Regions from separate parts of the Bradyrhizobium sp. AUGA SZCCT0169 genome, predicted to be linked through region 3. Evidence: predicted binding sites of a transcription regulator. Region 3 holds the regulator's gene; each other region holds the start of a gene.
What was found. Region 3 encodes PhoB, which activates phosphate uptake and scavenging genes when phosphate is short. Its sites were predicted from a motif close to TGTCATNNANCTGTCAT; they were not measured.
Positions count from the first base shown of each region.

Region 1: phnG (phosphonate C-P lyase system protein PhnG) is a predicted target of PhoB. The motif match lies at 2,018-2,034, and genes of this name have one in related genera.
Region 2: JQ609_RS15735 (choice-of-anchor I family protein) is a predicted target of PhoB. The motif match lies at 1,404-1,420, and genes of this name have one in related genera.

Region 1 covers NZ_JAFCMC010000020.1:18,176-21,449, forward strand. Annotated here, with positions in the region: gene JQ609_RS21610 (carbon-phosphorus lyase complex subunit PhnI) at 1-890, opposite strand, end outside; gene phnH (phosphonate C-P lyase system protein PhnH) at 893-1,501, opposite strand; gene phnG (phosphonate C-P lyase system protein PhnG) at 1,501-1,959, opposite strand; gene phnF (phosphonate metabolism transcriptional regulator PhnF) at 2,078-2,806, shown strand; gene phnE (phosphonate ABC transporter, permease protein PhnE) at 2,910-3,274, opposite strand, start outside.
Region 2 covers NZ_JAFCMC010000011.1:161,507-164,780, reverse strand. Annotated here, with positions in the region: gene JQ609_RS15735 (choice-of-anchor I family protein) at 1-1,273, opposite strand, end outside; gene dinB (DNA polymerase IV) at 1,595-2,842, opposite strand; gene JQ609_RS15725 (adenylate/guanylate cyclase domain-containing protein) at 2,955-3,274, opposite strand, start outside.
Region 3 covers NZ_JAFCMC010000012.1:184,999-188,272, forward strand. Annotated here, with positions in the region: gene pstB (phosphate ABC transporter ATP-binding protein PstB) at 1-660, shown strand, start outside; gene phoU (phosphate signaling complex protein PhoU) at 684-1,400, shown strand; gene phoB (phosphate regulon transcriptional regulator PhoB) at 1,487-2,188, shown strand; gene JQ609_RS16680 (GcrA family cell cycle regulator) at 2,371-2,880, opposite strand.

The sequences.
Region 1 (3,274 bases), on a different contig from region 3:
CGCAGCGTACGGTCGACCAGCGCCATCGACATGGTCTTGCGCTCGCTCTGCCCGAACGCCAGCCCATAGCCGCGCGTAAAGCACGGCGCCTCGGTGGCCGAGCCCTTGAACTGGTTGACCATCTGGCATTCGGTCATCGCAATCGCGCCGAGCGGCACGGCGAAACCGACATCCTCGGCCATGAATTCGATCTCGACTTCGCCGAAGCGGATTTCACCGGCAAACGGATGGTTGCGGCCATAGCCGCGCTGCGAGGAATAGCCAAGCGCCAGCAGAAAGCCTTCGTCGGCGCGCGCCAGGTTCTGCAGGCGCAGGTCGCGATCCGCCGGGAAGCTGAGCGGCTCGCGCGTGAGATCGCCGACCGGCGTCTCGGCATCCGCTGCCGGCGACGGCTCGATCAGGCCGTCACGGCCAAGAATGTCGGTCACGCGCGGCGTCGCCGCGAGCGAGGCTTCGCTGGTCTCCGGCGTTTCCGGAGAAAACCCCTCAGCAAGCTGTGGGTCCAGCAAACGATGGGTATAATCGAACGTCGGGCCGAGGATTTGCCCGCCCGGAATGTCCTTGAAGGTCGAGGAAATCCGCCGCCGCACCTGCATCGCGCCGGTATCGACCGGCTCGGTGGTGCCGAAGCGCGGCAGCGTGGCGCGGAACGCGCGGACCAGGAAGATCGCCTCGATCATGTCGCCGCGCGCCTGCTTGATCGCGAGCGCCGCGAGCTCGCGATCGTACAGCGAACCCTCGGTCATGACCCGGTCGACGCCGAGCGACAACTGCTCGGAGATCTGGGACAGCGAGACCTCGGGAACGTCACGGTCGCCGCGCCGCTCATGCGCCAGCAGCCGATGAGCGTTCTCGATGGCGCGTTCGCCTCCCTTGACGGCAACGTACATAACTAGCCTCCCCTCGCTACCAGCCGCGTGGTGCGCGGTATCGCGACGATCGCATCGTCATGGACCAGCACCACGTCGATGCCGCGCGGAAACAGCGCCACGTTGGTGGCGAGCCGTTCGAACAGATCATGCGGCTGGATCGCGGCTTGCAGGATCGCTGTGCCGTCGATGCCGGGGCCGCGCAGCTCGAGGGCGGGACCCTGCGTCAGGCTGTCGATCTGCAGGATCAGCGTCGTCGAACGATCCGGGTATTCATTGCTGCCGAACGCGAAGCGGTCGAGCGCCGGAAGTTCGCGGGGGCTGCCGATCAGGGCAAAGCTGCTGATCGAGGAATCCGCGATCACAGGCGCGCTGGTGTGGAACTTGAGCCATTTGGCAACGTCGGATATTTCCGACATCCGGCTGTCGAGCCAGATCGGCGTATCATGGTCGAACAAGGTCAGCGCAATAGCCGCGGTGCCGCGCATCATGGCGGCGGGCGTGCCGGCGACGGCCGCAATGCGCTGCACGCTGCCGGGACGCGCCATCGCGTCCATCACGGAGCGGAAGGTTGATTGCGCCGACAACACCTTGTCGGCAAATCCTGCGGGCAGTTCGGCAACCGTCGTCATCAGCCCTCTCCCCGCACCAAGGTGTAGAAATCGACCCGCGTCGCCGCGGCCTCGGCCGCCTTGCGGCTCCGTTTCGCAGATATCGCCGCGCGCAGCGGCGCGATCACCTTCGTCTCAATGAGGCCAGCGAATTCATCCGACTGCACCATGGCGTCGCACAGCGCGATCATGCGCGCCTTTTCCCTGTCGCGGCCGAGCGTGTAGCCGAAGCCGACCTGGCCGGTCGAAAGCCGCACCGCCGCGCGCGATACCGTGGCTTCGCCGAGATTGAAGGCAGAGCCGTCGCCGCCGATACGGCCGCGCACCATCACAAGGCCGTTCTCCGGCTCACGCAGATTCTCGTGATCAGGCAGCGTGATCGCCGCCAGACGGCCGGATATCTCTGATGGATCGGAATGCGCCAGCACCGCCATGACCGCCTTGCGCTGCGCCTGCTTGTCGTTCTCGGTTGCCGTCATATCCACCTTGCCGGAATCAAGTTGTCTATGCTAATAGACAACTTCATAACCAAACGCCATGACTGTTTGGTGACAACAGGGTTGTTTTTCGGATGACCGTCCCGGATATATTTGCAGCATGAGCATGCAGGATGCGGCCACCGGTGTGGCGTTGTGGCGGCAGGTCGCCGACGGGATCGAACGCGGCATTGCCGAGGGCCGCTTCGCCGCGGGTGAGAAGCTGCCGGGCGAGATGGAGATCGCCGAGACCTATCGGGTCAACCGCCATACCGTGCGCCGAGCGCTGGCGACGCTCGCCGAACGCGGGCTGGTGCGCGCCGAGCGCGGCAGCGGTACTTATGTCGAGGCCCAACGCCTCGCCTATCCCTTGCGCTCGCGGACGCGGTTTTCCGAAATCGTCGGCGCCGGCGGCCATGAACCGCGTGGCCAGTTGATCGCAGCGTCCGACGATGTCGCTACACGTGAACTGGCGCGGGAACTCGGACTGAAGACGGGCGCACCCCTGGTCCGGATCGAGGCGCTGCGGCTGGCCGACCGGACGCCGATCTGCGTCAGCACCTCATGGCTCTCCGCCGTGCGCTTCCCTGACGCGGGACGGGTCTTTGCCAGCGTGCGCTCGATGACCAAGCTGGTCGCACATTACGGCATCCGCGATTACCGCAGATCTTCCACCCGCATCACCGCCGCCATAGCCGACGCCAGCGACGCCGCACGGCTCGATCTCGCGCTCGGCCGCCCGGTGCTGGTGGTCGACAGCACCGACGTCGATCCTGACGGCAGGCCGATCGTTACCAAGCGCTCACGCTTTGCCGCCGAGCGCGTCGAGTTCCTGGTGGAAAGCGATTAGGCTTGTAGGGTGGGCAAAGCGAAGCGTGCCCACCTCTTGCTTCCCCAACAAAGGATTGGTGGGCACGGCGCAAGTGCGCCTTTGCCCACCCTACGGGCTGCCATCAAACCACCGCGCGCTGGCCGATGATCGCAAACCGCAGCTTGCCCGAAATCCAGTCGATGGCGGCGACTGCCACCAGGATCATCAGGATCAAGAATGAGACTTTCTGCCATTCCAGCACCCGGATCTGCTCGGCCAGCTGCAATCCAATGCCGCCGGCGCCGACGATGCCGATGATGGTGGCCGAGCGGGTGTTCGACTCGATGAAATAGAGCACCTGCCCTGCGATCACAGGCAGCACCTGCGGCATCAGCCCAAACCGTATTTCGTGCAGCGCATTGCCGCCGGAGGCCCGGATGCCCTCGACCTGTTTCTTGTCGGCGGCCTCGATCGCTTCGGAGAACAATTTGCCGAACGCGCCAAAGT
Region 2 (3,274 bases), on a different contig from region 3:
TGCCGATGGTGTTGAGCAAGTAGGCCCGGCCGGTCGACGGATCGAACGAAACCACTTCGGCGTTGGTGCCGGCGGCGGGTGCGTAATTGCCGAGGCGAACCAGCTGAACCGTATTGGTGGCGGTCGGCGTTACGGCGTCGCCCTGCAGCGACGGCGCCTGATCCAGGATCGTGATGCCCTCGATCACGTTTCCGGGGCCGGCGGCATCGTCGTTTTCGATCGTTCCGGTCGCCGTCGTTTGCGCGCCGAGCGAGGTCGAAACGGTCGCGTCGCTGTTGACGACCGTCTGAAGTGCCAGGTTGAAGTTCTCAGTCGGCTCGAACGTCGTGTCGCCATTGACCTGGACGGTTACGACCGTCGAGTTCTGGCCGGCGGCAATGCTGCCGTTGAAGGCGAACGGCGGAGGCGTTGCGCCATTGAAATCGGCGGCATCAGCCGCCGCCGAAGTCAATTGGCCGCTGAAGCTGACGTCACCAATGGTGCCGCCGGTGCGCTCCACCGTGAAGCTGAAGGCGGTCGTTCCGGCATTGCCTTCGACCTGCGAGACCGAAACAGAACCTGAGGCGAAGCCGACAATCTGCGGCGGTATGCCTGACTGGATGGTGAAGGTCACACCCGCGAGCGGAGACTGCGCATCGGTGAGGAACGGCGCATCGGGAGTGGTGCCGTCGCCATCCTGGTCGCCGCTACCGCTTTGCGCGACAAAATTGGTCGTCGTATTGAACGCGACAAGGGCGTCCGCGCGCGATGCGAACGAGCTGCCACCGAAAGCCGGGTTGTAGGCGGCAACATCGGCGCCGTCGGTCCGGGGCAGCACCAAAGCCGTGGAGCCCGCGACGAGCCCGGTGCCTGCGAGCAAGCCGCTGACATTGGCGTCGGTGAAGCCGCCATTGTTGTTGGTGACCGCAGCCAGGAAGGTGGTCGGGGCGGTGTCAGAGGTTCCGACGAAGGCGTAGATCGACTCTTCCGAGTTACCGAGCGCAAAACCTGCGCCAGTGACTGTACCGATATTGGCGGTGCGGCCGGCCACGGAGGTGTTGAGGAGTTCGACAATCGTGCCGGCAGCCAGATCGCCTCCGCCATTGGTCCAGGTCAGACCGCCCTCGCCGGTGTTGAAAGCGCCACCAGATCCGATTTCCAGGCCGTTCCATTCCTTGTCGCTGAAGCGGACAACCGTTCCCGCAGCAATCGGGTCGATGACAATGAACGCTAATCCGTCAGTTCCGTCCGCGTTGAAACCGACGAAAGCGATCGAACCGGGACCAAGAGCCATCGATAATCTCCATGATAAAAAAAGGCAAAAGCAGGCCGCAGCGGCACGAGGGGCTCGCGCAGCGTTGAAGGTGGGGAATCGCGTGTTGTCGCGCGGGGCGCGTCAGCGGCCGGAATATAAACCGGCGTTAATTACAACGCGGTGACGGTTTATTAACCATTGTCCATCGTCCACCGGAAGCGCCCCGCGACGCGGCAGGCATCGTGTCGCGAGCTAACCGCTTGCAAAATCCCCGTTTTAGTTCTCAGGCGACACACCCCGTTGAGTCTGTGACGGCGCGTGCACTGCGTAGGCTTTGGGCGCGCGCTGGACGCGTGACGGTCACAGGTCCTTTTCAGCGAGTTTTCGAAACGCGTCGGGAACGGAAGAAGAGACACCTGGCGCCACCGATCCGTAGCCGATCGCATCCCATCCGAAGCGATCGCGGATTTTATCGACGGCTTGGTCGGCCGCCGAACGCGCCATGCCTTTTTTGCTGCCGGGGCGGCGTGCTTCATCGCCAAGTCCGAGCGGGAGTTCGAGCTCCACATCCCGCTGCTCTCCAAGATGCGACACGGACATCGCCAGGAGAGAAATGGTTTTCTCGTGAGGATGATCGGCGAGGACAGCGCGCACCAGCTCCCCGGCGACCTCGGCCAGAATCAGGGTCGCGGAGACGGGAGCGTCGAGCGTGACCGAGCGCGTGACTGACTTCAGATTGGCGAAGCGAACGCGGACCGTCACGGTTCGCCCGGGCCTCGACTTGGCGCGGAGCCGGCTGCCGATTCGGTCAGCAAGGTGAAGCAGCGTGGGTCGAACAACCCGCTCTTCGGCGGGCTTCCTGCCGAGCGCCGATTGCGCTCCTGCCGATCGAGCGCGGCGGTGCGTCTTGATTTCCCGAGGGTCACGATTCCACGCCAGCGCCGAAAGCTTCGTCCCTGCCGCGGAACCAAGCACCCGCTTGAGCGAGCCTCCCGGTGTCGTTGCCAGTTGCCCGATCGTGAGCACGCCGATTTCGGCCAGCCGTGCCCGCGTCGCCGGACCGACGCCCCACATCAGCTCAACCGGCAGGTGGTGAAGAAATCCGAGCTCCGTGTCGGGATCGACAACGACGAGCCCGTCGGGTTTGGCCACTTGCGAAGCAATTTTCGCCAGATGCTTGGTGCGCGCGACACCGACCGAGATCGGAAGGCCAAGCTCGGCGCGCACGCGTTGGCGGATGGCCATCGCGATTTCGGCAGGCGGACCGAACAGATGGGTGCAGCCCGCGACATCGGCAAAGGCCTCGTCAATGGAGATCCGTTCGACGAGGGGCGTGAAATCGCCAATCACCTTGATGGCGGCATCGCCCAGCCGCTGGTATTCCCCGAAATGTCCGCCGACAAAAATGAGCTGCGGACAGAGTTCGCACGCTTGCCGTCCCGGCATGCCGCCGCGGACCCCGAAGGCCTTGGCTTCGTAAGACGCGGCAAGCACAACCCCGCCACCGACGGCAATGGGTTTGCCGCGCAGCGAAGGATCAAGCAGCTGCTCTACCGAGGCATAGAACGCATCCAGGTCCGCATGGAGGATGGTGGCTGTCGTTGCCATCCGACCGTTCGCCCATGACGTTTCGACGATGTTCCCGATAAAAGAACATAATGAGAACATCGATGCCTTGTGTCAAGCGACTGGAGACGATCGCACGGACATGGATCGGCATTCAGCCGTGATACGCGTACAGCTCGATTGGGTCGTTGAAGCCGCGCACCGGATGTTCGCCGACGCGTTCGAGATCGAAATCGCTCTCGACGAAGTCTGCGAACGCGCGGGACAGCAGCACCGTTTTCCCCAATTGCTTGGTGAGGGCTTCGAGGCGCGACGCCATGTTGACCGCCGGACCGATAACCGTGAAGTCGAGCCGGCTGCGCGACCCGATATTGCCGTACATGACGTCGCCGACGTGAACGCCGATGCCGTAGTTCAGCGGCGCACGGCCGGTTTCGCTGTTCTTTTCGTTCAGCGCCGTCATGGCCTGACGGG
Region 3 (3,274 bases):
ACCGCCTTCATCGGGCCGTCCGGCTGCGGCAAGTCGACGCTGCTGCGGATCTTCAACCGGATGTACGATCTGTATCCGGGCCAGAAGGCGACCGGGCAATTGATGCTCGACCAGACCAACATCCTCGACCCCAAGCTCGATCTCAATCTGCTGCGCGCCCGGGTCGGCATGGTGTTCCAGAAGCCGACGCCGTTTCCGATGACGATCTACGAAAACATCGCCTTCGGCATCCGCCTTTATGAGAAGATCTCGAAATCCGAGATGGACGGCCGCGTCGAAAAGGCGTTGCGTGGCGGCGCGCTGTGGAACGAGGTCAAGGACAAGCTGAATGCATCGGGCCTCAGCCTCTCCGGCGGCCAGCAACAGCGGCTCTGCATCGCACGCACCGTCGCGGTGCGCCCGGAAGTGATCCTGTTCGACGAGCCCTGCTCGGCGCTGGACCCGATTTCGACCGCCAAGATCGAAGAACTGATTACGGAGTTGGCGGAGGATTACACCATCGCCATCGTGACCCATAACATGCAGCAGGCGGCGCGCGTCTCGGACAAGACCGCCTTCATGTATCTCGGCGATCTGGTCGAATTCGACGACACCAACAAGATTTTCACCTCGCCGAGCGATCGACGCACCCAGGATTACATTACCGGCCGGTTCGGCTAAGCGCACATCGCGAGGAGAAGACAATGGCTTCAGAACATACCGCGAAGGCGTTCGACAGCGATCTTCAGGAACTGACCCGCCTGGTCGCCGAAATGGGCGGCCTTGCCGAACGCATGATCACCGAATCCGTCGATGCCCTGATCCGCCGTGACGTCGCGCTTGGCAAGCGCGTGGTCGCGTCCGACGTCGAGATCGACCGCCTGCAGCACCTGATCGAGGAACGTGCGGTGCTGACGATTGCCCGCCGCCAGCCGATGGCCATCGACCTGCGCGAGATCGTCGGCGCCATGCGGGTGGCCACCGATCTGGAACGGATCGGCGACCTCGCCAAGAACATGGGCAAGCGCGTCGCCGCGCTGGAGAACGATTTCCAGCCGCTGAAGCTGATCCGCGGTCTCGAACACATGACCGATCTGGTGCAGTCGCAGGTCAAGTCCGTGCTCGACGCCTACGCGTCGCACGACCTGCCGGCGGCGATGGCGGTCTGGAAGGGCGACGAGGAAGTCGACGCCATCTGTACCTCGCTGTTCCGCGAACTCCTGACCTACATGATGGAAGATCCGCGTAACATCTCGTTCTGCATCCATCTGATGTTCTGCGCCAAGAACATCGAACGGATCGGCGACCACGCCACCAACATCGCCGAGACCGTGTTCTACATGATCGAAGGCCAGCAGATGCTCGACAAGCGCCCGAAGGGCGACATGACCAATTTCGCCACGACGGTGCCAGGAAACTAGAATCGAAACTAGATGCGAAACTGGAAGCGGAAGACGTTCGCGTAACAAACCGCGTCAAAATACTGGATATCAAGAGGCTGACATAGATGAACGCACGCATTCTGGTGGTTGAAGACGAGGAAGCGCTCACCACGCTTCTGCGCTACAACCTCGATGCCGAAGGCTATGAGGTCGAAACCGTCGCCCGCGGTGACGACGCCGATACAAGGCTGAAGGAGCGGGTGCCCGACCTGATCGTGCTGGACTGGATGCTGCCGGGCCTGTCCGGCATCGAACTGTGCCGGCGCTTGCGGGCGCGGCCGGAGACCAAGGCGCTGCCGATCATCATGCTGACCGCGCGCGGCGAGGAAAGCGAACGGGTGCGGGGGCTGGCGACCGGCGCCGACGACTACATCGTAAAACCCTTTTCGGTGCCGGAGCTGCTGGCGCGGGTGAAGGGCCTGCTCAGGCGGGCGAGCCCGGAGCGGCTGGCCACCGTGCTGACCTATGGCGATATCGAACTCGATCGCGAGAAGCGCCGCGTCGCGCGCTCGGGCCGTCCGATCGATCTCGGCCCGACCGAATATCGCCTGCTCGAATTTTTCCTGGAACATCCCGGCCGCGTGTTCAGCCGCGAGCAACTGCTCGATAGCGTCTGGGGCCGCGACATCTATATCGACGAGCGTACCGTCGACGTCCATATCGGCCGCCTGCGCAAACTGCTCAATCCCGGCCGCGAACAGGACCCGATCCGCACCGTGCGCGGCGCCGGCTACGCGCTGGATGACCGCTTCGCGAAGGTCGAGTAGGGCGGGTAAGGCGCAGCAATATCCGCTGTCGTCCCGGCCTTGAGCCGGGACCCATAACCACAAATATTGATTGCTCTAAAAAGGCTGGAGCTCCAGCCAAGCATAACCACGGCCATCGGTGGTTATGGGTCCCGGCTCAAGGCCGGGACGACGGCAAATATTCGTCGTAACGCCGCGCGCTCTTAGCGCGTCGGCTTCGGCGCCGGGCGGCGGCGATCGGAGGCCGGCTGATAGGCGATGCGCGAGTGATGTGCGCAATAGGGCAGGCTGGTGAGCGCCTTGCCGCCGCAGAAAAAGAATTCCGAGCTGGACGGATCGCCGATCGGCCAGTGGCAGGTGGCCTCGTTCAATTCGAGCAGCGTCAGCCGCTGGCTCATCGGCACCACATTGTCGTAGGCGACCGGATCCGGCTCCATCTCCACCTCGAAGGCGTGGGCCAGCGCGGTGTTGCCGCGCGACACCGGGCGCGCCACCCGCATCATCTGCTGGGCGGGGCGCGCCTTGCGCTGACGCGGCGCGGCCGAGGACGGGCTCTTGGCACGGCCGGAAAGACCCAGCCGGTGCACTTTGCCGATCACTGCATTTCGCGTCACATTTCCAAGTTCCGCGGCGATCTGGCTGGCGGAAAGTCCGCCCTCCCAGAGCTTCTTAAGCTGCTCGACGCGCTCGTCGGACCAGGTCAATACCGTCATCGCATTCTTCCCTTCGCACAGAGCCGGCCAATTGGGGGGCAGCGCTGGCGATGCCAATTCTCAAAAATCCCAGCGGGCAGAATCCCTTAGCCCTCGCCGGGCGCATAAAAGCCGCCCGAACGTTTACGCCTTACAAAATGGACTCTAGGGGTCAGTACTTCCGCACGAGATGTCGTACCCGACAGCCCAGACGCTACAATATGGCGGGACTCTGGCGCAAGAGTCCGCGTCCGTGCGTCCACATGTTCCGGTATTTATGCATTGCAATTAGAGTTTTCCACGGCACCGGAATGCTACGGATTGCTTTATCCTGCACTGCAGGAAAGCCGTTTTTAGGCGTGTTGACACGGTCCAAAGCCAGCATAGAATGCCTGTCACGTGCCGCCCCGAAAAG